Regions from separate parts of the Brevibacterium renqingii genome, predicted to be linked through region 1. Evidence: predicted binding sites of a transcription regulator. Region 1 holds the regulator's gene; the other holds the start of a gene.
The links. Region 1 encodes LexA, which represses DNA repair genes until DNA is damaged. Its sites were predicted from a motif close to TCGAACANNTGTTCGA; they were not measured.
Positions count from the first base shown of each region.

Region 2: the regulator LexA is predicted to act here: its motif matches at 8,555-8,570, upstream of IIE29_RS16315 (LexA family protein).

Region 1 is NZ_JADBHG010000001.1:83,900-95,440, forward strand. Features, by position in the region: gene hisB (imidazoleglycerol-phosphate dehydratase HisB) at 1-25, opposite strand, end outside; gene IIE29_RS00380 (histidinol-phosphate transaminase) at 22-1,251, opposite strand; gene IIE29_RS00385 (LysM peptidoglycan-binding domain-containing protein) at 1,375-1,713, opposite strand; gene lexA (transcriptional repressor LexA) at 1,948-2,703, shown strand; gene IIE29_RS00395 (ATP-dependent DNA helicase) at 2,850-4,817, opposite strand; gene hflX (GTPase HflX) at 4,814-6,286, opposite strand; gene IIE29_RS00405 (class I SAM-dependent methyltransferase) at 6,397-7,011, shown strand; gene dapF (diaminopimelate epimerase) at 7,095-8,084, opposite strand; gene miaA (tRNA (adenosine(37)-N6)-dimethylallyltransferase MiaA) at 8,081-9,025, opposite strand; gene IIE29_RS00420 (hypothetical protein) at 9,054-9,647, opposite strand; gene miaB (tRNA (N6-isopentenyl adenosine(37)-C2)-methylthiotransferase MiaB) at 9,721-11,217, opposite strand; gene IIE29_RS00430 (regulatory protein RecX) at 11,289-11,541, opposite strand, start outside.
Region 2 is NZ_JADBHG010000013.1:31,528-43,068, reverse strand. Features, by position in the region: gene IIE29_RS16345 (hypothetical protein) at 1-3,899, opposite strand, end outside; gene IIE29_RS16340 (hypothetical protein) at 4,599-4,802, opposite strand; gene IIE29_RS16335 (hypothetical protein) at 5,399-6,067, shown strand; gene IIE29_RS17275 (endonuclease domain-containing protein) at 6,185-6,946, opposite strand; gene IIE29_RS16325 (hypothetical protein) at 7,053-7,562, opposite strand; gene IIE29_RS16320 (hypothetical protein) at 7,979-8,356, opposite strand; gene IIE29_RS16315 (LexA family protein) at 8,587-9,012, shown strand; gene IIE29_RS16310 (Y-family DNA polymerase) at 9,002-10,288, shown strand; gene IIE29_RS16305 (SOS response-associated peptidase) at 10,555-11,244, shown strand; gene IIE29_RS16300 (hypothetical protein) at 11,304-11,531, opposite strand.

The DNA of each region.
Region 1 (11,541 bases):
TGCGTGAGTTCTGGGCCTGCCTCATGGAGTGCCTTTCGTCGGGGCGGCGGGTGACGGAGTGGAGCTGTGGGGCGCGTCTTCGGACGAGTGTGGGCCGTCGACCGGATGCGCATCTTCGGCCGGTGGTGCGGCGAGGATGTCCGGGGATTCGGCGAGGATCTCGTCGATCGCGGTCAGGAACGCCTCGGTCTCGTCCTCGGTGCCGGCGTTGACGCGGGCGTGGCCGTCGATGCCGATGTCGCGGATGAGCACTCCGCGGTCGAGCAGCTTCTGCCACAGCTCGGCCGGGGTGGAGATATTGCCGAAGAGCACGAAGTTCGAATCGCTGTCGTGGACGCTGAAGCCGACCTTCGCGAGGTGGGCCGACATCCGGTTGCGGGAATCGATGAGTCGGTCGACGTTGCCCAGCAGCACGTCAGCGTGTTCGAGTGCGGTGCAGGCGAGCACCTGTGTGACCTCGGACAGGTGATAGGGCAGGCGGACGAGGCGGAGGACGTCGATGAGATCGGGATCGGCGATTGCGTAGCCCAGGCGCAGCCCCGCACAGGCGAAGGCTTTGCTCATGGTGCGTGAGACGACGAGGCGGGGACGTCCCTCGAGCAGGGTCATGGCCGAGGGCTTGGCCGGGCGGGAGAACTCCGCGTAGGCCTCATCGACGATGACGATCCCCGAGCAGTTGTCGTAGGCCGCTTCGATGACGTCGAGCCCGATCGAGGTGCCGGTCGGGTTGTTCGGGGTGCAGAGGAAGACGATATCGGGGTCGATCCGTGCGACCTCGGCGGCGACGGTGTCGGCGTCGAGCGTGAAGTCGTCCTTGCGGTCGACGCTGAGCCAGCTGGCTCCCGTTCCGGTTGTGATCAGCGGGTGCATCGAATAGGACGGCGTGAAGCCGAGCACGGTACGGCCGGGTCCGCCGAAGGCCTGGACGATATGGCTGAGGACCTCGTTCGAACCGTTCGCAGCCCAGATCATTGCGGGGTCGAGCTCGACGCTGTCCCCGGCACGTTCGTTGATGCCGGTGAGATAGGTGACGAGGTGTTCACGCAGTGCGGTGAACTCACGATCGGGGTAACGGTTGAGTCCGGAGAAGTGATCGTTGACGGCGGCACGCATGCTGTCGACGACGACGTCCGGGAGCGGATAGGCGTTCTCATTGACGTTGAGCTGGACCGGCACGTCGAGGTGCGGAGCCCCGTAGGGCTTGAGGCCGACGAGGTCGGAACGCACTGGCAGAGATTCGAAGTTTCCCACGCGATCATTCTACCGAGAGACCCCCGCCGCCCGGGCGGCGGGTCGGGGCGCGAGACTCGGGGAGGACTCCCCTTCTTCAACGGATCCCGGAAGGATCTGCGGCCTCCTCAGTTGGGCGCAGACTCAGCGGACAGGGACGTCGAGGGTCTGGCCGGGGTGGACGGTCGGGGTCGTCAGATGGTTGATCTCGGCGATATCGGCCACGACATCACGGGTGTCACGGTCGAGACCGAGGTTCGACGCCACGGTCCACAGCGATTCGCCCTCGCCGACGACGACCGCTTCGGCGTCGATGCCGATGCTCTCGGTCTCCGATTCGGCGACAGCGGCGGCCGAGAACGACTGAGTGGCGAGGAGGAGCGCTCCGCCGATGACGACGAGAGCAATGAGCAGGGTCCGGAGAAGGCGCACGGCCTGGCGTCCACGCGTGGTCAGGCGCAGCCCGGTGTTCTGTGCAGACATCGCATTACCTCTTTCATTCGTACGATTCCACCAGCAATCGGTAGAACGTCTGTTCTATTCAACATGCCAATCGAACAAATGTCCAGTCCAACTCGAACATCTATGCGACAATGAGAGGGAACCAGCGTTGTTGATCGATCTGTCAGAACCATCTCAGTCGGCACTGACACGAGAATCCCCGAAGCGGGGATCGCAGGGTTCGGCGGCAGGGAATAGAACGAAGGGGAACGAGCAATGGTTCAGAACAAGCGAGGCAGAGGCCGCCCGCGCAACGAGGACGTTGCCAGTGAGATCGCTGCCGCCCGCAGCGATGACGAGGTCGTCGAGATCCCAGAGGGATCGTCCGGAGAGGGCGATTTCCGCCTCACTCCCCGGCAGCGCCTCGTCCTCGAGACCATCGAACGCGCCGTCGTGACCAACGGCTATCCGCCGAGCATGCGCGAGATCGGCAAGGCCGCCGGGCTCGCCTCGCTCTCGAGCGTCGCCCACCAGCTCTCGCAGCTCGAACGCCTCGGCTATGTCCGCCGTGATCCGAAGCGTCCCCGCGCCATCGAGGTCGTCAATCCCTTCGAAGAGGAAGAGGCCGAGCGCGCGAAGTTCGAGGAGCTGTCGAACAACACCGTCCAGGTGCCCGTCGTCGGGCGCATCGCCGCCGGTGGCCCGATCCTGGCCGAGCAGGAGGTCGACGACGTCTTCTCCCTGCCGACCCAGGTCGTCGGCTCCGGCGACATGTTCCTGCTCAAGGTCGTCGGCGACTCGATGATCGACGCCGCCATCTGCCACGACGACTGGGTAGTCGTGCGCAAGCAGCACACCGCCGACAACGGTCAGATCGTCGCGGCCCTGCTCGACGGCGAGGCCACGGTGAAGACGCTCAAGCGCAAGGCCGGACAGCAGTGGCTGCTGCCGCAGAACGAGAACTACGAGCCCATCGACGGCAACTTCGCCCAGATCATGGGGCTCGTCGTCGCGGTCATCCGTCGCCTCTGAGGTCTCGTCGTCCGTCGCCTCTCAGGCCTCGGAGAGCCTCCGCCCGCGCTGACTTCTCCGAAAGCCTGCGCCGGAGCTGAGACCCGTGAAGGTCTCCGCAGCCGGGGAACAGAACGCCCGCGAACAGTCCGTTCGCGGGCGTTCTCTCATTCCTCTTGTGTTTCGGCCAGCCGTCCGAGGCTCGTGCGCACGAGCTGCGAATTCGTCGTCGGCCACATCCGCGGCATCGAATTGACGAGGAAGCCGGCATACCTGGCCGACCGCAGCCGCGAGTCGAGCACCGCCACGACTCCCCTGTCCTCGGTCGAGCGGATGAGGCGGCCGGCGCCCTGCGCCAGACGCAGTGCAGCATGAGTGGCGGACACGGCCATGAACCCGTTGACGCCGCGCTGGTCGGCATCGCGCGCCCGTGCCTGCATGAGCGGGTCGTCCGGCCGGGGGAAAGGCAGCCGGTCGATGATGACGAGTCGGTTCGTCCGCCCCGGCACATCGACTCCCTGCCACAGCGACATGGTGCCGAACAGGCAGGTCTGGTCATCGGCGGTGAACTGGGAGACGAGTGCGGGCAGCCCGTCGTCGCCCTGGAGCAGGATCGGGAAGTCGAACTTCTCCCGCAGGTGTTCGGCCGCAGCGTTGGCGGCTGCCCGGGAGGAGAACAGTCCCAGCGCCCCGCCGTTCGAGGCCCGCACGAGTTCCTCGAGTTCGGTCAGCGCCTCGGAGCTCAAACCGCTGCGCCCGGGCTTGGGCAGGTGGGAGGCGACATAGAGGATGCCCTGTCGTCCGTAGTCGAAGGGTGAGCCGACATCGAGGCTGTCCCATTTCGGGGCGTCGGGTCCGAAGAGCCCCAGTGAGGCTGCGACCGCGTCGAAGTTCCCGCCCAGGGACAACGTCGCCGAGGTGGCCACGACCGTGGATTCCTCGAAGATGCCCGAGCGCATCGTTCCGGCCACGCTCAGCGGTGCGACGACGAGGTTCGTCGTCTCCTTCTCCCGGAAGGTCGACCGGGACAGCCAGATGACGTCGTTCTTGCCCGGCTCGCAGAAGCGTTCGGCCAGTTCGAAGATCTCCTGGCACCGGGCCTTGGCCATCTGCCGACCGGCATCGGCGTCCTCGGACTTGCCGCCGATGTCATTGATGATCTGGCGCGCGGAGTCGCGGATCTGTGCCAACGCCAGTCCGAGCGCCTCGCTCATATTGAGGATGAGCCCTTCGGGCACGGAGGACTGGGCGCGTTCGAGTGCCGCCGCGGCCGAGTCGAGCAGGGACACGACCCCGTCCTGGACGGCGGTGTGCTTGCGCACGGAGCTCGTCGCCGCCGACAGCATGCTCGTGTTGATCTGCCCGGACAGCGCGTTCGTCACCCGGTCCTTGAGCTCGTGCGCCTCGTCGATGATGATGACGTCGTGGTCGGGCAGCACAGCCGATTCGCCGAAGGCGTCGATGGCCAGCAGGGCGTGGTTGGTGACGACGATGTCCGCCTCGGCGGCCTTGTTCCTGGCGATCTCGGCGAAGCATTCGGTGACCAGAGGACAGTTCGCCCCGAGGCAGTCGAAGGCGTTGACCGACACCTGCGACCAGGCGCGGTCGCTGACTCCGGGCATGAGGTCGTCGCGGTCACCGGTCTCGGTGATCTTCTCCCAGGTGCGGATCCGTTGGATCTCCTCACCCAGACCCGAGCGTTCGGAGGGTTTGCGTCCCGCCTCGGCGTCGGCCCCGAGGTCGAAGAGCATGCCCTCCCCCTCGTCCGGGTACCCGCCGGCGAGCTTGTGCTTGCACACATAGTTCCGCCGCCCCTTGAGCAGAGCGGCCCTCGGCAGCGGATCGAGGTCTTTCTTCACGGCCTTGAACAGCCGCGGCAGATCGCGGTGGATGATCTGAGTCTGCAGCGCCAGCGTCGCCGTGGACACGACGACCTTGCCGCCGGTGCGGGTGACGTATTCGGCCGCGGGCACGAGGTAGGCCAGGGACTTACCCGTCCCGGTTCCGGCCTGGACGAGCAGGTGGATCCCCTTGTCCACCGCCGAGGCGACCGCTTGGGCCATCTCCTGCTGACCGCTCCGGGTCGAGCCGCCGATGGCCCCGACGGCCGACTCGAGGAGTTCTTCGACGGTCACTGATCGATGACCAGGTCCGGACGCTGGAATTCGCGCAGTTCGTCGAGGAGCTCGGCCGGCACCTTGGCCTGCAGGCTCGTGCCCTCGGAGCCATGTTCTTCGTGTTCGACCGTGCCCAGGGCGTAGATCTTCGACACGAGGTCGCCGCGCTCATAGGGAATGAGCACGGTGATGTCGATATCGGGTGCCGGCAGCCGGGATTCGATGGCCTCGATGAGCTCGTCGATGCCGTCCTTCGTCGCGGCGGAGACGAACTGGGCCTGTGGATACTCCGCACGCAGACCGGCGAGCACGGCCTCCTCGGCGATATCGGACTTGTTGAACACGAGCAGTTCGGGGATCTCCCCGGTCTCGACGTCCTTGAGGACATCCCGCACGGCGTGGATCTGTCCGTGCGGGTCCGGGTGCGAGGCGTCGACGACGTGGAGCAGCAGGTCGGAGCCGGCGGCCTCCTCCAGCGTCGAGCGGAATGCCTCGACGAGCTGGTGGGGCAGATTGCGGACGAAGCCGACGGTGTCGGTGTAGGTGAACGTGAGCCCGTCGGCGGTCTGTGCCTGCCGGACGGTCGGGTCGAGGGTGGCGAACAGGGCGTTCTGCACCATCACCTCGGCGTCGGTGAGCAGGTTGAGCAGGGAGGATTTGCCGGCGTTGGTGTACCCGACGATGGCCACCGACGGCACGTGGTGGCGGGCGCGGTTCTTGCGTTTGGTCTCTCGGGAGGGGGCCATCCCGGCGATCTCACGCCGCAGCTTCGACATGCGGGTGCGGATGCGGCGGCGGTCGAGTTCGATCTTCGTCTCACCGGGTCCGCGCGAACCGATTCCGGCACCGCCGGCTACGCGGCCACCGGCTTGGCGCGACAGGGACTCGCCCCAGCCGCGCAGGCGCGGGAGCAGGTATTCGAGTTGGGCGAGTTCGACCTGGGCCTTGCCTTCGCGGGACTTCGCATGCTGGGCGAAGATGTCGAGGATGAGGGCCACGCGGTCGATGACCTTGACCTTGATGACGTCCTCGAGCCCGCGCCTCTGGCTGGGCGCGAGTTCGGAGTCGATGATCACGGTGTCGGCGCCGACGGAGGCGACGATCTCGGCGAGTTCGGCCGCCTTGCCCTTGCCGAGGTACGTGCCCGGGTCTGGTTTCTCGCGGCGCTGGATGAGCGCGTCGAGCACCTCGGAGCCGGCGGTCTCGGCGAGTGCCGCGAGCTCGCGGATCGAGTTCTCGGCTTCGGCCTGGGTGGTGTTCCAGATCCCGGCCAGGACAACTCGTTCGAGTCTGACCTGACGGTATTCGACCTCGGTGATGTCCTCGAGTTCGGTCGAGAGGCCGGCCACACGGGTGAGTGCGGCACGCTCGGCGAGATCGAACTGGTCGTCCTCGCCGGTGGTGTCGTGATCGCCGAGTGCTTGGGCACCTCGGGAGAGCACACGGTCGAGCATCGCTTTCCGACGCTCATTGTCTTCAGACGTCATTCATTCCTTAGTTCTCTGCCGCCCTCACGGTGCTGCTCGTTCGGGCGTCGTCATCCTTCGCACCGACAGTGGTGTCCATCAATTCTCCCACAGCCGTCTAGACTGAAGTGGTGTCAGAGCACTATTTCACCGAATCGCCGAGCAGCGAGGCGAGAACCCGTGAGCTGCACCTCGAATTGGCCGGCCACGAGGTCACCGTCGAAACCGTATCAGGCACCTTCTCCCCCACCCGCCTCGACCTCGGCACGGCCGTGCTGCTGCGGCACCTGCCCGAGCCGTCGACCGGTGATGTGCTCGACCTCGGCTGCGGTTGGGGGCCGATCGCGCTGCACACGGCGTTGGAGGCCAGAGACGCCGAGGTGGATTTGCGAGTGTGGGCACTCGACGTCAACTCCCGGTCCCTGGAGACCACCGCGGCGAATGCCGGCCGATTGGGACTCGAGTCGATCCGCACCGTCACCGCCGAGGAGATCCCCGCCGAGGTGGAGTTCACCGCGATCCGGTCCAATCCCCCGATCCGGATCGGCAAGGAGGCACTCCACGAACTGCTCGAGACCTGGCTGCCGCGTCTGGCTCCCGGCGGCCGCGCGGACCTCGTGGTGTCGAAGAACCTCGGCGCCGACTCGCTGCAGAAGTGGATCGCCGGGATGCTCGGGAACGGATTCGAGGTCGTGCGCACGGGTTCGTCCAAGGGCTTCCGGGTTCTCACCGTCCACCGGGACTAGTTCGGGCTGCGGGACCGGATCGGGCCAACCGGGGCTGGAGCTATCCCTTCGGCCGCTGGTGCCGCCTCGGCCGGGTTCGGCTCTCAGCTGATGGTGCCGCCGGCGACGAGGACGGCGGGGCCGGCGAGGCTGACTCGCCCGCTCGTGCCTTCGGCATTCGGATCGATCTCGATGCGCAGCTGACCGCCGGGCACGTCCACACGCCACTGCAGGGGTGACTTCTCCCCCGCCCAGTGGTGGGCGGCGATCGCCGCGGCGCAGGCACCGGTGCCGCAGGAGCGGGTTTCGCCGACGCCGCGTTCGAACACGCGCATCCGCAGGGCGCCCTCTCCCCCGGCCACATCGGAGCGGGCCGGTTCCATGACGATGTATTCGACGTTCGAGCCCTGGGCGGGCACCGGGTCCACGACAGGTGCGTCACGGAGGTCGGCGGCTTCGAGCTCGGCGGTCTCGGCAAGCGCGACGACAGTGTGCGGGTTGCCGGTGCTCACGCGCAGGCCGGGCCGGGCCACTTCGATGCCTCCGGTGGTCACGAGCGAGGAGTTCGTCGGATCGAGCGACCATTCGCCCATGTCGACCGTGTACCAGGCGTCGCTGGACGAACCGGGCCCGGACGCTGCGGCGGAGACGACGTCATCGCCGGTCTGGACGCCGAGGGCCGGGTTGAGAGTCGTGCGCACGGTCTTGATGCCGTCACGGGTGCCGACGAGGATGTCCCGGGCATCGGCCGGGATGCGTCCGCTGGTGACGAGGGCGTGGGCGAAGACACGGACCCCGTTGCCGCACATCTCCGACAGGCTGCCGTCGTGGTTGTAGTAGTCCATGAACCATTCGGCTCCGGCCTCGGCCTGCTCGGCGGCTCCGGGGATTCCGCTGGCGGCCGAGCGCACGATGCGGATGATTCCGTCGGCTCCGAGTCCGGCACGCCGGTCGGCGAGGGTGGCGATGGTTTCAGGATGGATCTCCAGCCGGCTGTCGTCGTCGGAGAGGAGGACGAAGTCGTTCTGGGTGCCGTGCCCCTTGACGAAGGCGACATCGGCCAAGGCGGCGAACGGGGTATCCGGAGTGCTCATGTCTCCATCCTATCGGTGGACTCGGCGAGGATGTCGAGTGCCCGTGTGCGGTTCTGCCCGGCGTCGGCGGCGGTGCCGTCGATCCAGTGGATCCGGGGGTCGCGGCGGAACCAGGTGTCCTGCCGGCGGGCGAACTGGCGGGTTCTGATGACCGTCTCCTCCTTCGCCTCGGCGGCGGTGATCTCACCATTCAGATGACGCTGGATCTGGGCGTAGCCGATGGCCCGTGAGGCGGTCTTGCCCTCGGCCAGTCCGGCCGCGAGCAGACGGCGCACCTCATCGACCCACCCGTGTTCCCACATAAGATCGACGCGAGCGGCGATGCGCTCGTGAAGGATGCCTCGGTCCATGCTCAGGCCCAGGTGAATGGTCGGTTCGAGCTCCTGATAGTCGGGCAGCTGGGCGCTGAAGGGCCGACCGGTGAGTTCGATGACCTCGAGTGCGCGGGCGATGCGCCGCTGGTCGTTGACGGTGATCTTCTCCGCAGCCGCCGGGTCGAGTTCGCGCAGCCTCTGGTGCAGTCCCCACCGGTCGGCTGCGGCCTCGGCCTCCAGCCGGGCGCGTACTTCTGGATCGGTGCCGGGGAACTCCATATGGTCGACGGCGGCACGCACATACAGCCCGGATCCGCCGACCAGGATCGGGCGCTGCCCGCGGTCGCGGATGTCCGCGATGGCGGCTCGGGCGCGTGCCTGGAAGTCCTGCACGTTCGCCTCGGCGGTGACGTCGAGGATGTCGATGAGATGGTGCGGGATGCCGCGCCGTTCCTCGACCGGGAGTTTTGCGGTGCCGATGTCCATGCCCCGGTAGAACTGCATCGAGTCCGTGTTGATGATCTCCCCGCCGAGGTGTTCGGCCAGATCGAGCGCGAGATCGGATTTGCCGGTGGCGGTGGCGCCGACGACGGTGATGATCGGCGACCGATCGAGGTCCCCGCTCATGCGCGCCTCTCCACGATCATGCCCGTGCTCACGCCCAGGCTCCGGCTGCACACAGCGAGCGGACTTCGTGCACGCGTTCGTCGACGCTGAGGGTCGCCGCCGACATGGTTCCTCCGCGCTCGAGGATGTGTCGGAGGCCAACCTCCAATCCGGCGAGGTTCGCGTGGACGTCGGCAGACCGGGCACAGAGGTCGACCACCCTGTTGACATCGACGCCAGCAGAGGCGGTGAGCGCGTCGACGACTTCTGCGTCGAAGCCCGCGGCACCGTCGACGGGTGCCAGGGGCGCGTCCTCGGTTGCGGCTGCCGACAGATCGATGGGCAGCAGCAGATTCGGACTGCTGCCCAGCGGGCCGACCTCGACGCCGGCAGCATGTGCATGAAGCAGACCGACGATGACGGACGGATCGACAGCCTCGGCGTCTGTGCGTTCGGTTGGAGTCAGGGATTCGACCGCTTCCACCCAGTCGTGGCCGGTCAGCGTACGGCCGGTGCGGGTGTCGACGCCGCGGTCGATGCCCCATCCTCCGAGTCCGACCAGGGGCGGCAGGGACCCGACCGGCAGCGACCAGCATGTCTGTGTGCGCAGTGTCTCCCTGATGAGGGCGCGCAATTCAGCCACCCGTGCCGTTTCGACACGATCGATGTCCTCGAGCAGCACTGGGGCTGCCGGGATGATGGCGAAGGCCCCCATCTCAGGCGCGGGTGCGGAGAGTCGGCATGCCCAGGTTCGTCGTCGCTCCGGACCCCTGGCCGGGAGTCGGGGTCCCGCAGCTGTCAGCCTGCGCCCGGTCGTAGGCGTCACCGGCAGCAGAAGGACGCACCGAGTATCCGGAGTCGGCGAGGAGGAAGTACGGCTTCGCCTCGGTGACGGTGGCAGTGACGAAATCACCCGGGCGGGGCAGCTGGGACTCTTCGGGGATGCCCACGTGGATGAGCCGGTTGTCCGCGGCGCGACCGCTCAGGCGAGGAGAATCGCCGTGGGGCAGTTTGGTCACGAGCACCTCGACGGTCTGGCCGATCTGGGCCTTGTTCTCTTCCCAGGCGATCTCATCCTGCAGTGCAGTGAGCCGCTCGAAGCGTTCCTGGACGACTTCCTTGGGCACTTGGTCGTCCATCGTCGCCGCCGGGGTTCCCGGGCGGATCGAGTACTGGAAGGTGAAGGCCTGAGAGAACCGAGCGCGGCGGACGATGTCCATGGTGCCCTGGAAGTCCTCTTCGGTCTCGCCGGGGAAGCCGACGATGATGTCCGTGGTGATCGCCGCGTTCGGGATGCGTTCGCGCACGGTGTCGAGGATGTTCATGAACCGCTTCGTCCGGTACGAGCGACGCATGGACTTGAGGATCGCGTCCGAACCGGACTGCAGCGGCATATGCAGCTGAGGCATGACCGTGGGAGTCTCGGCCATCGCATCGATGACGTCCTCGGAGAAAGCCGCGGGGTGCGGACTGGTGAAGCGGACGCGTTCGATCCCCTCGACATTGCCGACGGCTCGCAGCAGCTTGGCGAAGGCGCCCTTGTCACGGAATTCCGCGCCGTAGGAGTTGACGTTCTGGCCGAGCAGGGTGACTTCGACGACTCCGTCGGCCACGAGCGCTTCGACCTCGGCGAGGATGTCGCCGGGGCGTCGATCCTTCTCCTTGCCGCGCAGGCTGGGCACGATGCAGAAGGTGCAGGTGTTGTTGCAGCCGACGGAGATCGACACCCACCCGGAGTGCTGGGATTCGCGGCGGCTGGGCAGGGTGGAGGGGAAGACGTCGAGGCTTTCGAGGATCTCGACCTGAGCTTCCTCATTGTGGCGGGCGCGCTCGAGCAGCGCCGGCAGCGAACCCATGTTGTGGGTGCCGAAGACGACGTCGACCCACGGGGCCTTCTTGACGATCGTGTCCCGGTCCTTCTGCGCCATGCATCCGCCGACGGCGATCTGCAGACCGGGGTGGCGCTCCTTGACCTTCGCGAGCTGGCCGAGGTTGCCGTAGAGACGGTTGTCGGCGTTCTCGCGCACAGCGCAGGTGTTGAAGACGACGACATCGGCCTGGTCGTCGGTGTTCGCCTGAACGTACCCGGCGTCGTCGAGGAGTCCGGAGAGACGCTCGGAGTCGTGCACGTTCATCTGACATCCGTAGGTCTTCACCTCGTAGCTGCGAGGTGTGGTCTCGGATGTCGTCGGGGAGTCAATCAGTTCAGTCATGGCGCACCCATTCTAGCCGTTCCCTCCGCCCAGGCCGCACACGCAGATCGTGCCGCCGCCGCGGCGAGCGTTCAGTCTTCGGCGAGCACTTCCCGAGTGACCTTGATGCAGATGGCCGAGGGGAAACCGCGTCGGGCGAGCATGCCGAGGATCCGTCGCTCCCGCACCTCATAGTCCAAGCGACGAGTGGAGGCGGCCTTCTTCGCGGCGACTTCCCGTGCGAGTTCTTCTTCCCCGTCGACTTCGGAGACGGCCTCGGAGGCGAGCTCGGGGCTGATGCCCTTCTTGGCCAGTTCGCGTTTGAGCACGGAGCGCGAGAGCTTG
Region 2 (11,541 bases), on a different contig from region 1:
TCGGAGGTGGAGAGGAAGCTGATGCCCTTGGTCGCGTCCTTGAAGGCTTGAGTCCGTCGAGCGGGACGCACATCGTCGATGGCATCGATGGGTATCCCAAGATTTAGGGCTACGGCATCAGTGAGCCAGATCTGGCCCTCGTAGTGGTGGTAGTCGTCATAGTCGAATCCAAGGCCGTGGTCGAGGGCCAGCTGAGCGACATCACCAATCGTGTTGATGTCGGTGACTTCGTAGTGGATGCCACCAGGCAGGTGCAGCCCATCGGTATGCAGGACTGCGGCCGGGATCCCGACCGCCGGCGCCGGCGCCGGCTTCTGCGCTGTCGGTGTCTGCTGTTTCGGAGCCTCGCTGGTCGTCCGTGGTGCCGGGGTGGGCTGGAGTGCCGCTGTGCGTGCGTCCAATGCCGCTTCTCGGCGTTGACGGGTCGAATCCACCCAGCAGGTCACGTGGAGCGGGAATCGGCCGTCGAAGCGCAGCATGGTGGGTTCCTGGCATCGCAGGCATGCTTCCTGGGTGCCGATGGTGGGAGCAACCCGGTGTCCCTCGGCATCGTCGAAGACCATCGAGGCGGCATCTTCAGGAGTTATGCCATCGACTTCTTCGGGGCTCGCGCCCATGGCGTCTGAGTTGTCGTCGGTGGGGGCCGGAGGGGTGGGGTCGGCGAAGGTGAGGACCTCGGTGGGGGTTGGGCCACCATCGAGGGGGAGCATTCCCTGAGGATCCTCGGTGCCAGGTTCGTCGCCGAGGATCCGGTCGAGGTCGAGGACGGCGAATCTGCGACGGGCGCCGAGGGCGGGGATGTTGCGCACGAGAGTGAAGCGCGGGGTTGTGCCTTTGCGCTCTTCTGCCTTGAGGTAGCCCTCGTTGTAGAGAGCTCGGCGGGCGGTGCGTTCGTCGACGGAGATCATTTCCGGGACGAGGCTGAGAGCAGCTTTGAGAATGACACCGAGCTGCCGTTCGGGCAGGAGAAGTTCGGAGGAGCCGTCTTGGCGAATCGCGACATAGCCGTGGTGGCGGCCGAGAGGCTCGGGAGCGGCTTGTTCTCCGTCGTACCCTCCGCGGGTGGGTCGTCTCCAGCCGAGGCGGCGGTAGTGCTCGGAGGGGCACCCGCCTTCGATGGCTTCGACGTGCCCGTGGCCTCCTTCGAACCAGGTCACGAGGAGGGAGCGGATACGGGCGCCGGTGCGCATGGGGGCATCGGGGTCGACTGCGGCTTCGGAGGCCGTGGTGAGGGCGGAGAAGACGAGTTGCGCGGTCTGGTCGGCTTCCGTCTCGGTGATGGTGTTTGTCTCGGTGAGGAACTCCAGGAACGCCTCCCAGGCCGCGGCGAGTCTGCTGGTCGCTGCAGCGATGTCGTCGGAGACGTGGCGGGCCCGGAAATCGACCTCGAGGTGAGCGGCGCGTTCGGCGAACTCACGCTGTTTGGTGTGGAGGTCATTGGCCACGATCCACTGCACGAAGCTGCTCATGAGGAGGTTTCGGTCCTCGCGAGCTTCGGGGCGGTCTAGAGCGATGATCTTGTCGAGTTCGGTGTCGTTGGCATCGATCGGCACGCTGAAGGCACGCCGTTCGTCGCTGAAGTTGGCGGGAGGGATCTCGGAGGAGATGATCGCCGAGGTGTGTGGGGGCAGGGACGAGGAGATCTTCTGCCCGGTGCGGTCAGCCCGGTCGCGGGCGACAGCTCCAAAGATGGACCGGATGAAGCGGCCCATGGCCTTCTCTGCTGCGGCTTGGCCGTCAACGCTGGGAGTGACGTCATCGGCGAAGAGGCAGGTGTCTCGGGCGTGCATCGTCTTGAACCGTGCGACGGTGGCGGTGTCGCCGATGCCGGTGAGTGAGAGTGTCGGAGTCTTCCGGTCCCAGCTGGTTCCGAAGTGGTGCATGGCCAGGGTGGCTACACCGGTCTTGCGGGATCCGGGGAGACCGACGAGGACAAGAGAGTAGTCCATGGGGCCGAACACGGAGCCGAAGACCTGGCCGAGGAGGGGCGCGGCGATCCGGTGAGGCAGACCGTTGAGCATGCCGCCGGCTCCGCCGCGGCCGAGAGCCTGGCGAAGAGCTGCACGGTCGGTGGTTGGTGTCATCAACGAGTAGCGGCCGAGGGAGGAATGGAGGTTCGTGGGGATCTCGACGGGCCCGTGGGCGGTGATGGCGCCGCCGGCGTGAACGAATCCGATTCCGTGGCCATCGATGTCATGCCAACCGGTGGACTGGTAGATCGATCGGTGGTCCCAGATCCCTGAGACAGCCTTGATCGCGTCCCAGACTTCAGCGCGGCCGTTCTTCGTCGACGAGTAGGTGACACCGGGCAGTGCCAGGCCTTCGAGCCACACTGATTCACGTGCATCGTCGAGAGTGACCCTCTTGAGGTACTTCTCTCTGCTGAGCGGGTGCACGTACTCGAAGACGAAGTGGGTGACGGGTACATAGTCTTCGATCGTCGCGGAAGTCGGATCGGTCCCGAGTTCGGGATCGGCGGCGGCTCCGGCGATGACCTCGGCAGCGGGGGCTTCGACCGAGACCACGCGGACGTCGAGGTTGATGATGAGCTTCTTGGTCTTGTCGAAGTCACCATCCTGGTTCGGCTTGTAGGTGACCTTGTAGATTGCGCCGTCGTTGAGTTCGTAGCGAGGACCGCCTTCGGGGATGGCATCCAGCGCGGTGCGGTGGCGTTCGGTCCGAACTTCGCTGAGCTCGATAGGTGCGACGAAATCGTCTGCAGGTGGCTCCTCACCGGTGATGGGATCAGTGTCGGCAGGGACGGGGAGTCCAGCGAGCTCGTGAGCGGTCCGAGTAGCGACCTTGGCTGCGGCGAGGTCCTCATCGACAGCGGCAATGATCTCGTCGACTCCGTCGAGGCGCTTGGCCATTTTCTGCAGGGTCGCGTAGTCGTCGGTTGCCTGCTCGAACTTGCGGCCGGTATCGGCTGCCCACCAGGAGACCGCCTTCGTGTGCTCGTCAGCCTTCTTCGGGTCGGCCTCGGCTGCGGCTGTCCGCGCCTGAGCTTCATCGAGTGAGGTCTGGATCTTGGCGCAAAGCTCGTGGAATTCGGCTGCGTGCCACATCAGCTCGAGCGTTGGGAGGGAAACCGGGATGAAGTCATCGACGCCGAAACCAGCCTCGATGTGGTCTGTGAAGTCTGCCTTGGCTGAGTCGACCTTGGGCAGGAGCAGAGTGACGGAGGCCCCTCGGGAAAGGAGCTGCTGGTGCAGGCCCACGCCGCGCTTGTATCCGGCGAGATCCCTGTCGATCACGATGCGGACCTCGGCGTCGAGGAAGATCGGCAACAGGGTCTCGGGGAACGATCCTGCGCCCTGTGTGTTGGTGGTCGCGACGAGGCCGAGCGTTTCGGCGGTTTCGACGTCCTTTTCGCCCTCGAGGCACCAAACGGGGGTCTGGGCGTCGATGGCCTCAAGGATCTGGGGGTGGCGGTAGAGGACGGGCTGGAAATCGAGTGGCTTCGTCGTCGCCCATTCCGTGCCGGCCCAGAATTCCTGCTTGAAAGACTTGTGGCGGGCGCCGGAATCGTCGTGAGCTTCGAGGCGATGGACGCGCTGGGTTTCGGTGCCCTCGGCATTGAAGTACCGGTAGGTGTGCGTCTGTTCCCAGGTCAGTGTTGAGGGATCGATCTTCTCGGGCGCGGTGAGGCGGCGTGGGGGGCGTCCGGACTTCTTTCGTCCGGTGCCGGCGCGGCGCTGTCGAGGGCTCCTGCTGGATCGGGGTCCTGCCTTCTTGGGCAGTGGTTCGTCGAAGAGATCGGCCTGCGTGAGGCCCAGAGCGCTCGTGAGGTCGTCGATCGGGGTGTCCGGTGCGGACATGAGGTGGAGGAGAGTCGCACCGTTCTTCCATGTGACGTGAAGACTTGGCGTGCGTTCGTCGAAGAGGGGGTTGAAAGCCATGAAGTCGCGGGATCCGCGGCCTTTGCTTGGCTGGAGGCCCATGTCGGTCAGAGCGTCCCATACGCGATCAATCGAGGCAAATGCCTGTGATTGAGGGTGTGGTGCCCCTTCATTGGGCGAAACTGTCATGGTAAAATTCCTAGTGACTTCCTGATATAGCTTGTCGGCTTGTTAGGTTCCTAGTCCGGATGGAGTTCCCGCTCCATCCGGACATTTTTTTGCGCTACTTGTCTCTGATCTCCCTGGCTCGCTCCGCGAAGGTTCTGCGTACGTCCGGATCCGTCAGATACGCGTCGACAAATGCGCGCGTGAGATGCCCTATGGTTACGCCGTCTTGGGCGGCGGCCACTTTGAATGCTTGGTACTGATCTGACTCGATGTCCGCGTTGAGGCGTTTGGAGGATGCTGGCATCGCCTGAGTTTTCTCCTGGAGTAAGAGCATCTGGCTGCCTCCCTCTCATTGCAGAATCTATACGTGTACACACTTGAGTATATGAGTAAATGAGTGAAAGGCAAGAGGTAGACACGCCCTGTAACCGAGGCTGGAGATCCCGTACTTCGAAGCTGCGCCCGGGTAAAATGGGTACAACAAAGGCGCTCGTGTTGATGTGAGAACTCAGCGCGGAGCGTGCATAAGAAGTAATTTCGAGGATTCCCCTGTATGCGGCCAGGCATGCGGGGGTTTCTTGTGTCTGGAGGTCAGACTGCCACGGGCAGCACCTCCTTCTGCTGCTCATCGAGGTAAGCCGGTACGGATAGATCGTGGGCCTTGGCCATGATGAGCGCGAGGTAGTCAGATAGCTCGAGACCTTGGCGTCGAGCTTCGTCGCGGTATCGCTTGAAGTGCTCGGTAGGGAAGCGCGCCGTGGTTGCGACGCGGTCGCCTTTTGATCGTCTAGCCATGGTCCCCATTCAAACTGAATCTGATTCAGATTGACGGTTCCTGCTGCGCGTGTCGCCAAGTTTCTCGTCCCCCTTGTTGTTCTTTGCCCATGTAAGCGAGCGGATTGAACGGATCTGACAGGATCCAGAAATTTTTCTCGAGGCCTCAGGGAGGCTGCGTCTGCGAAAAGTAGGCGTCCTGTCTCACCCTTCAGCTAGATGTGTTCTAAGGCTGTGGTTATGGTGATTGTGGTGACGGGAGATCATCGTTCCAGGTCAAGTGGCATAAATGGCCGATTTTGGAAGTGGTGAGCAGGGGTGCCTCTCGGCTGCCACTGAAGGGGCATATTCCCAGGTCAAGGCATGTAAATGGGTGCTCACCACTCGAAGTGGTGAGCGAGTGGTGATTTTGTGGTGATTCAAGCGAAATCACCACAAAATGGCGAAAAGTAGGCGTTTCGAGGAGACTAGTTTTAGATACCGTTTGATGCATCTAGATGTGTACAAAGTTTTATGATGCTTTCGACTGCTCTTCTACATTATGAGAGAAGTATGTTGCGGTGTGATGCCATGTCGAGGAGTGCCGTGAGTGGTGGTATGTCCCTACGCTTGTACATATGAGCGGCAGCCGGCGGTTTCTTTTCGACGAGTGGGAGCGTGAAGCCGAATCCTGGTATCAGGGTCATGGCTTTGCGAGGACGCGCGTTGCCGAGAAGATGGAGCCAGCTGGTTGGGCGGCGTTGTGGGCAGGGTGCGATATCGCTACGGCGCATCCTCAGCTGGACGATCTGAGGTCAGTAGCTGCAGCCCATCGCGGCAGTAGCGATTGGATCGATGTGGGCTTCGCGCTGGCTGGCCATGAGCTCGCATGCTTCAAAGGGGTACTTCCCCAGTCCGAGATCCCTCTTGTCATCGACCTCTCGGTTGCAGAGATCCGGAAGGCGCTGCAGGCGGCACGATCTGGACATGCTGAGCCGAACCGTGGCGTTGTGCAGTGGGCGCTCGAGCCGGATTCGTTGCCGGATAATCCGTACCTGCGATTGCTTGAGGTGGTGTCGCTTTTGAGCCAGTGGGAGAAGGCCCACAAGCTGCTGCGGGCGACCATGGACTCTTGGCTGACGCGAATGGCGTGGAGGCAGGGAGTGCCGCTGACGAGTTTGGCAGACGCCGCGGGGCGCCCAGCGGCATGGGTCCGCCATAAAGTTGGGGGCACTCCCCCGCCGCAGCCAGTGGTCACTCTCGATTGGTGGCGAGGCGAGAAGCAGCGTCGAGCGCGCTCAGGATGAGCCGCGGATCTCCCCGGTCAGCGCAAAGTTGCGCCAATTGCTCCAGACTTCTGAGAAGGGCACTGACGGCCCGAAGAGTGTTGATGCTGATTTCGCGCTACAGAGTTCGTTGGGGCTCTAGGTGTGGTGATTGGGGTGGCGGATCTGTCCTGTGACTGGAGGCGAGTTCAGATACTCGGCGTAGGGACATACCGAGAGGTGGAGGCATTCGTCGACGTGGCGATTGCAATATCGGCACAGCAAACCGCGCACATTCCCTGTGGAATGGTCATGATCGATGATCGATCCAACTTCGTTATGGCAGATTGAGCATGCCAGCCCCTGGAACGCGATGAGATCAGCATAGATCTTCGCGAGCTTCGCGGATCTGTGATGGATCAGAGGATCGGTCGGCGGCCAAATCGGGAGCTCTGGTCGGCAGCGAAGATTCTCCGGGACTAGCTCAGAGGGAAAGTCCAAGTGTCTCGGCCGAGGAACACGGAGAGGTGAATCGGCATGGTGATCTACGCAGATGAACGCCTTCGTTCTCGGATCGAATAGGTGATACCGGCCATCGAACCCTTCTCTGGCTTCGATCTCGGTCGGCGTCCGATCGCGATCACGAGGAGGAATCGGACAGGGATGCAGACTGATGCGAGCAACGGCCTGGTCGAATTCGCAGCCGCGGAACTCACACCGGTTTGAGTACCAGCGAAGCCCATGATGTTGGACCCAGGACCGCCGAGCGGGTGGCAAGTCGGAAAGGGCGAGGATGGGTACATAGGAACGCCCGGTGAAGCGGCGGGGATTCGCCCTGCTCACGATCTTTCGCGCAGTGCCCGGGGCGATTCCGTAGGCGGCACCAACCGCTCGGGCGGAGAGCTGATGCTTCTCGGCCATCCAAGCGATTGCGGCATCTGTGATCTCGTCGGATCTGAATGGTCGTGGCATGGAGGGTATCCCAACAGAGTCGGCCGTCGTTGGCAGGAGTTCGGTTCTAGTGGCTTCAGAGACAGAGTTCCCCTACTGAGGAGTCCTGATCGGGTGTGGCTGTCAGGAACTCTGTGGGGTGGAAGGTGGGGAACTCATCGCCGAGCGCAGCTTGGAGAGGGCGAGTGAGTGGTGTGTAGTTGCTTGCTGTGATGAAGCGGCGGGCGTCGACGGCGGCGATGGCGTCGGCGCTGAGGTGCCAGACCGTTGACCAGAGATCCTGCCATTCTGGGTTCGATGAGATGAGCTCGGGTCCGACCCACTGTCCGCGGGCTTTCAGTGCGTCCCCGGCGGCTACCGCTGGCTCAACTCCGGCGCGAAATGCTGCTTCCCAGGTGTTGTCCCACGGCGATTGTTCACGCCGGTCATATGCGGTGTTCCAGGCTTGAGTGCCCGTCGCAAAGCGGAGCTGCGCTCGGAAGTCGTCGTTGTCGAAGCTGGCGATCGTGCGAGCTTCGGAGAGCGTGAGGTGGGCGATCCGCTCAAGGAGGTGTGTGGCCTCGGGTGTTTCTGGTGTCCCAGCCATGGTGCCGTCCTTCGGTGGGGTGATTGTGCTGCTTGGAGCTCACAGGATACGGCGTGGCTCTGACATGCTGTCCGGTGTCCTATTGCGGTGGGGCTGTGGTGCGGGTTGACATTCGGGTGTGCAAGATTTCGAGGATCTTTGCGCGGTCTTCCGAGCAGAGATGTTTGGTTGCAGAGGCTTGTTCGATGTCGGCCAGAGTGGTCGACGTAATCCGTTGTTGGGCGACCTCATCGGCCAGTCTGATCAGCTCAGGAAGACTCTTCATGTCTTCGATCTTCCCAGAATCCTTGCGGTGATGTCGGTCGTCATTGCTGCCCACGGCGGACGGCCCGGGCGTTGATCTTCTCTGCCCGGGCGATTGTTGCGGCGAAGCTGGTGGGGTCGAGGACCCAGGTGGTCTCAGGCATCAGTGCTCCTCACGAGCAGTCGAGTTCGGGCCGATCCTTGTAGAGGATCTGAACGGCGCCAGCGAACGGGATTCCGAAATCAGCCAGCGGACCGAACGCAGCGTCTTCATCGTCGGAGCCTGCGATGTAGGTGACATATCCGCCGTAGTAGTAGTTCCCGTCGTCGTCATACATGCGGAAGCGCACCCGGTGTGAACCGGACTTCTGGACGATTTCGAGAAGGTGATCGTCGGCGTTTGAAGGACCGAGGCGGCCCTTGCTCCGGCCGTTTTCGATGCGGTCTTCAGTGATCACCCAGGCGTATGTTGCGGCGGTAGCGTCGATGCTTCCGTCGATCGTGGGGATCCAGGTCTGCTTGACCATTCCGAGCGGGGTGGTGGGTGTCATCACTGCTCCTTAAGCTATGTGACATAGACAAATATAACCAATGATATATCGCTGCGCAAGCGGGAGGGACATACCACTCCGCGCGGCGAGGTGGAGGCCTCTTGGTTGATATAGGCCACCAGCCTGCGCGGGTCTGACATGACTCTTGCGAATCCTCCGCCCCTCTCGTGGTGGTCACAGGGGAATGCTCTACAGTATTAGAACTGAAGTTCTATTGATGGTGGTGTGTGATGACCTTGACCGTGCTTCCCCTCAGAGCGCGCACTCCCCTGCAGCTCGTCTATCCTCTCGAGGCGATTCGAGCAGGATTCCCCTCTCCGGCGCAGGACTACGCGGACTCTTCGATCGACCTCAACGAGGTGCTCATCGCCGACAAGACGTCGACTTTCATCGTGAGAGTGGCTGGTGATTCGATGGAGGGTGCCGGCATTTTCGACGGTGACGAGATCCTCGTCGACCGGTCACTGGAACCGAGGTCCGGTGATGTCGTCGTGGCCGTCGTGGATGGGGAGCTCACACTCAAACGGTTGATCATCGATGCTCGCGGTGCCCACCTCGAGGCAGAGAACGCTGCCTATCCCCCGATCTATGTGTCTGAGCTCTCGGAGCTCTCGGTGTGGGGCGTGGTTACCTACGGGATCCGCCATGTCCGATGATCGAACGCAGCAGATTGCCCTCGTCGACTGCAACAGCTTCTACGCTTCGGCGGAGCGAGTCTTCGACCCCACGCTCGAGGGCAGGCCTGTCGTGGTGCTCTCGAACAACGACGGATGCGCAGTCGCGATGTCGGCTGAGGCGAAACGCCTCGGGATCCCGATGGGCGAGCCGTGGTTCAAGCTCGAGCCTGATGCGGCCCGACTCGGTCTCGTGGCGAGATCATCGAACTACGAGCTCTACGGAGATCTCTCCTCACGAGTGATGGAGTTGCTTGGCCGGTTCTCGGCTTGGCAGGAGGTCTATTCCATCGACGAAGCATTCCTTGGTCTCACCGGCACCCTCGGCGAGCTGGGAGACACCGGTCGATCAATGAAGGCTGCTGTGGCCAGGAATGTCGGCCTTCCGGTCTGTGTGGGAATCGCGCCCACCAAAACCCTGGCGAAGATGGCCAACAAGTGGGCGAAGACCGTGCCCAGCTTCGGCGGTGTGTGCGTGTGGGAGCAGGTGCCGGCAGATGACCGCCAGGCGCTCATGCGGCGGCTTCCGGTCACGGAGATCTGGGGTGTTGCTGGTCGGCTCGGCGCCCGCCTCGCGGGCCTTGGTATCTACACGGTCGCTGACCTTGCCGAGGAGGACCCGGCAATCATGCGCCGGCGCTTCTCCGTTGTCCTCGAGCGCACGATCAGGGAACTCAACGGTGTCCCGTGCATCGCATTTGAGACGCCGAAAGAGGGCAAGGACCAGCTGATCTTCTCGAGGTCGTTTTCGAAGAAGATCACCGAGGTGAATGAGATCCGCCAGGTCCTCTCGATCTACGCACAACAGGCTGCCGCGCGGCTGGCGCGTCATCGGCAACAGGCCAAGCAGCTGCTTGCTTTCGCGGGGACATCCCATTTCGTCGCCGCGGCCGATCGCCACCACCCGAGCGTATCCGTTCCACTCCCCGTGCCGACTGCCGATCCCGTCGACCTCACCAAAGCTGCGTTGAGGATCCTCCCCGAGATCCGCCAGGGCGCCCGCTACGCCCGGGCCGGAGTCATCGTCACAGATCTCTCCCCCGCTGGGGTGCAGCCAACGTTGCCGGGGTTCACCTCGGAGATGGAGGCCAAGCAGATCGCAACCATCATCGACGAGGTGACGACCAAGCTCGGCCGTGACAATCTCGGCCTTGGATTCGGCGGGCTGAAGTCAGGGGTGGACTGGCAGATGGCCCGAAACATGCTCTCGCCGAGGTGCACGACTCATTGGAGCGAGCTCGCTATCGTCAGGGCCTGATCCGAGGGGCCGGCGCTGGAGATGTCAGAGCAGCGTGATAGATCTGAGGGCATGTCGACTCTTGGCCCCTATCAGGACCCCGCCGTACGTGAGTGGTTCGATTCTCTGCCCAACCCGGACTACTGGGAGAACTGCCGGCGAATGGGAGAAGAAAGCCTGGCGCGGGCGAGAGCAGAGCATGCGGCGCAACGCGGAGAATAGCGCGCACAGCATGTCGACTGAAAGCTGCCCGTGACTGTTGGCCGTAGCCATGGGAGACTGCGAGCATGTGCGGACGATACACGCTGGATGTGACCTCAGCCGAGCTTGGACAGATGCTCGACGGCGATATGACGGTGGAATGGACCCCGTCATGGAACATCAAGCCGACTCAACGAGTGCCGGTCTTTCGCGAAACAGTATCGGACGATGGCGAGATCCGCCGAGTCGGTGATCTCGCACGCTGGTCGCTTCTCCCTCCCTGGGCGACTGAACCAAAGCTGAAATTTCCCACGTTCAATGCCCGCAGCGAAGGATTGGCCGCGAAAGCGACATGGCGCGGCCCTATCAAACGATCAAGGGCGATTCTCCCCGCAAGCGGCTACTACGAGTGGAAGACGGACGGGAAGGTCAAGACACCGCACTACATTCACCTCCCCGAGGGCGAGCTCCTGTTCTTCGCGGGATTGTATTCGTGGTGGAGGCCGAAGGGCTCGGACGATGAGTGGATGCTCACCGCGACGATCATTACCCGGCCCTCGTGCGGGCCTGCTGGGGAGCTGCATGATCGGGCGCCCGTCGTTCTCCCGGCAGATTTCGTCAATGAGTGGCTGGACCCTCTCACGGAAGGCGATCAAGGCCTCGTCGACGCCGCAGTCTCGGCAAGCACGCCGCAGATCGAAGCTCTCCAGTTTCATGAGGTCGGGAAGATCAGCGGGGACATACCAGAACTCACCGAGCCGGTGGCCGACTCTTGAGCAGTCGGCGAGGTCGACCCGAGCCCCGAAGCACGATCTGCAACGCCCACGGAAACAGGTCACGAGGGGGCGATGAGCGTGTGCAGGGCAGAGGCGGCTGACAGTGCTGCGGTGAGCCCTGTGATGATTCCGGCGAATCCGGCTCCGCCGGCGCTCCACCCGTTCTCGATGCAGGTGAGCATCGCAATTCCGCCTGCGGCGGCTCCGAGTACGCCGGCAACGATCAGAATGACGGCGGCGCGGAGGGTGAGCAATGGGGCCTTGGGCTCTGGAGGCTGCGAGGTCATGAGCGATCCT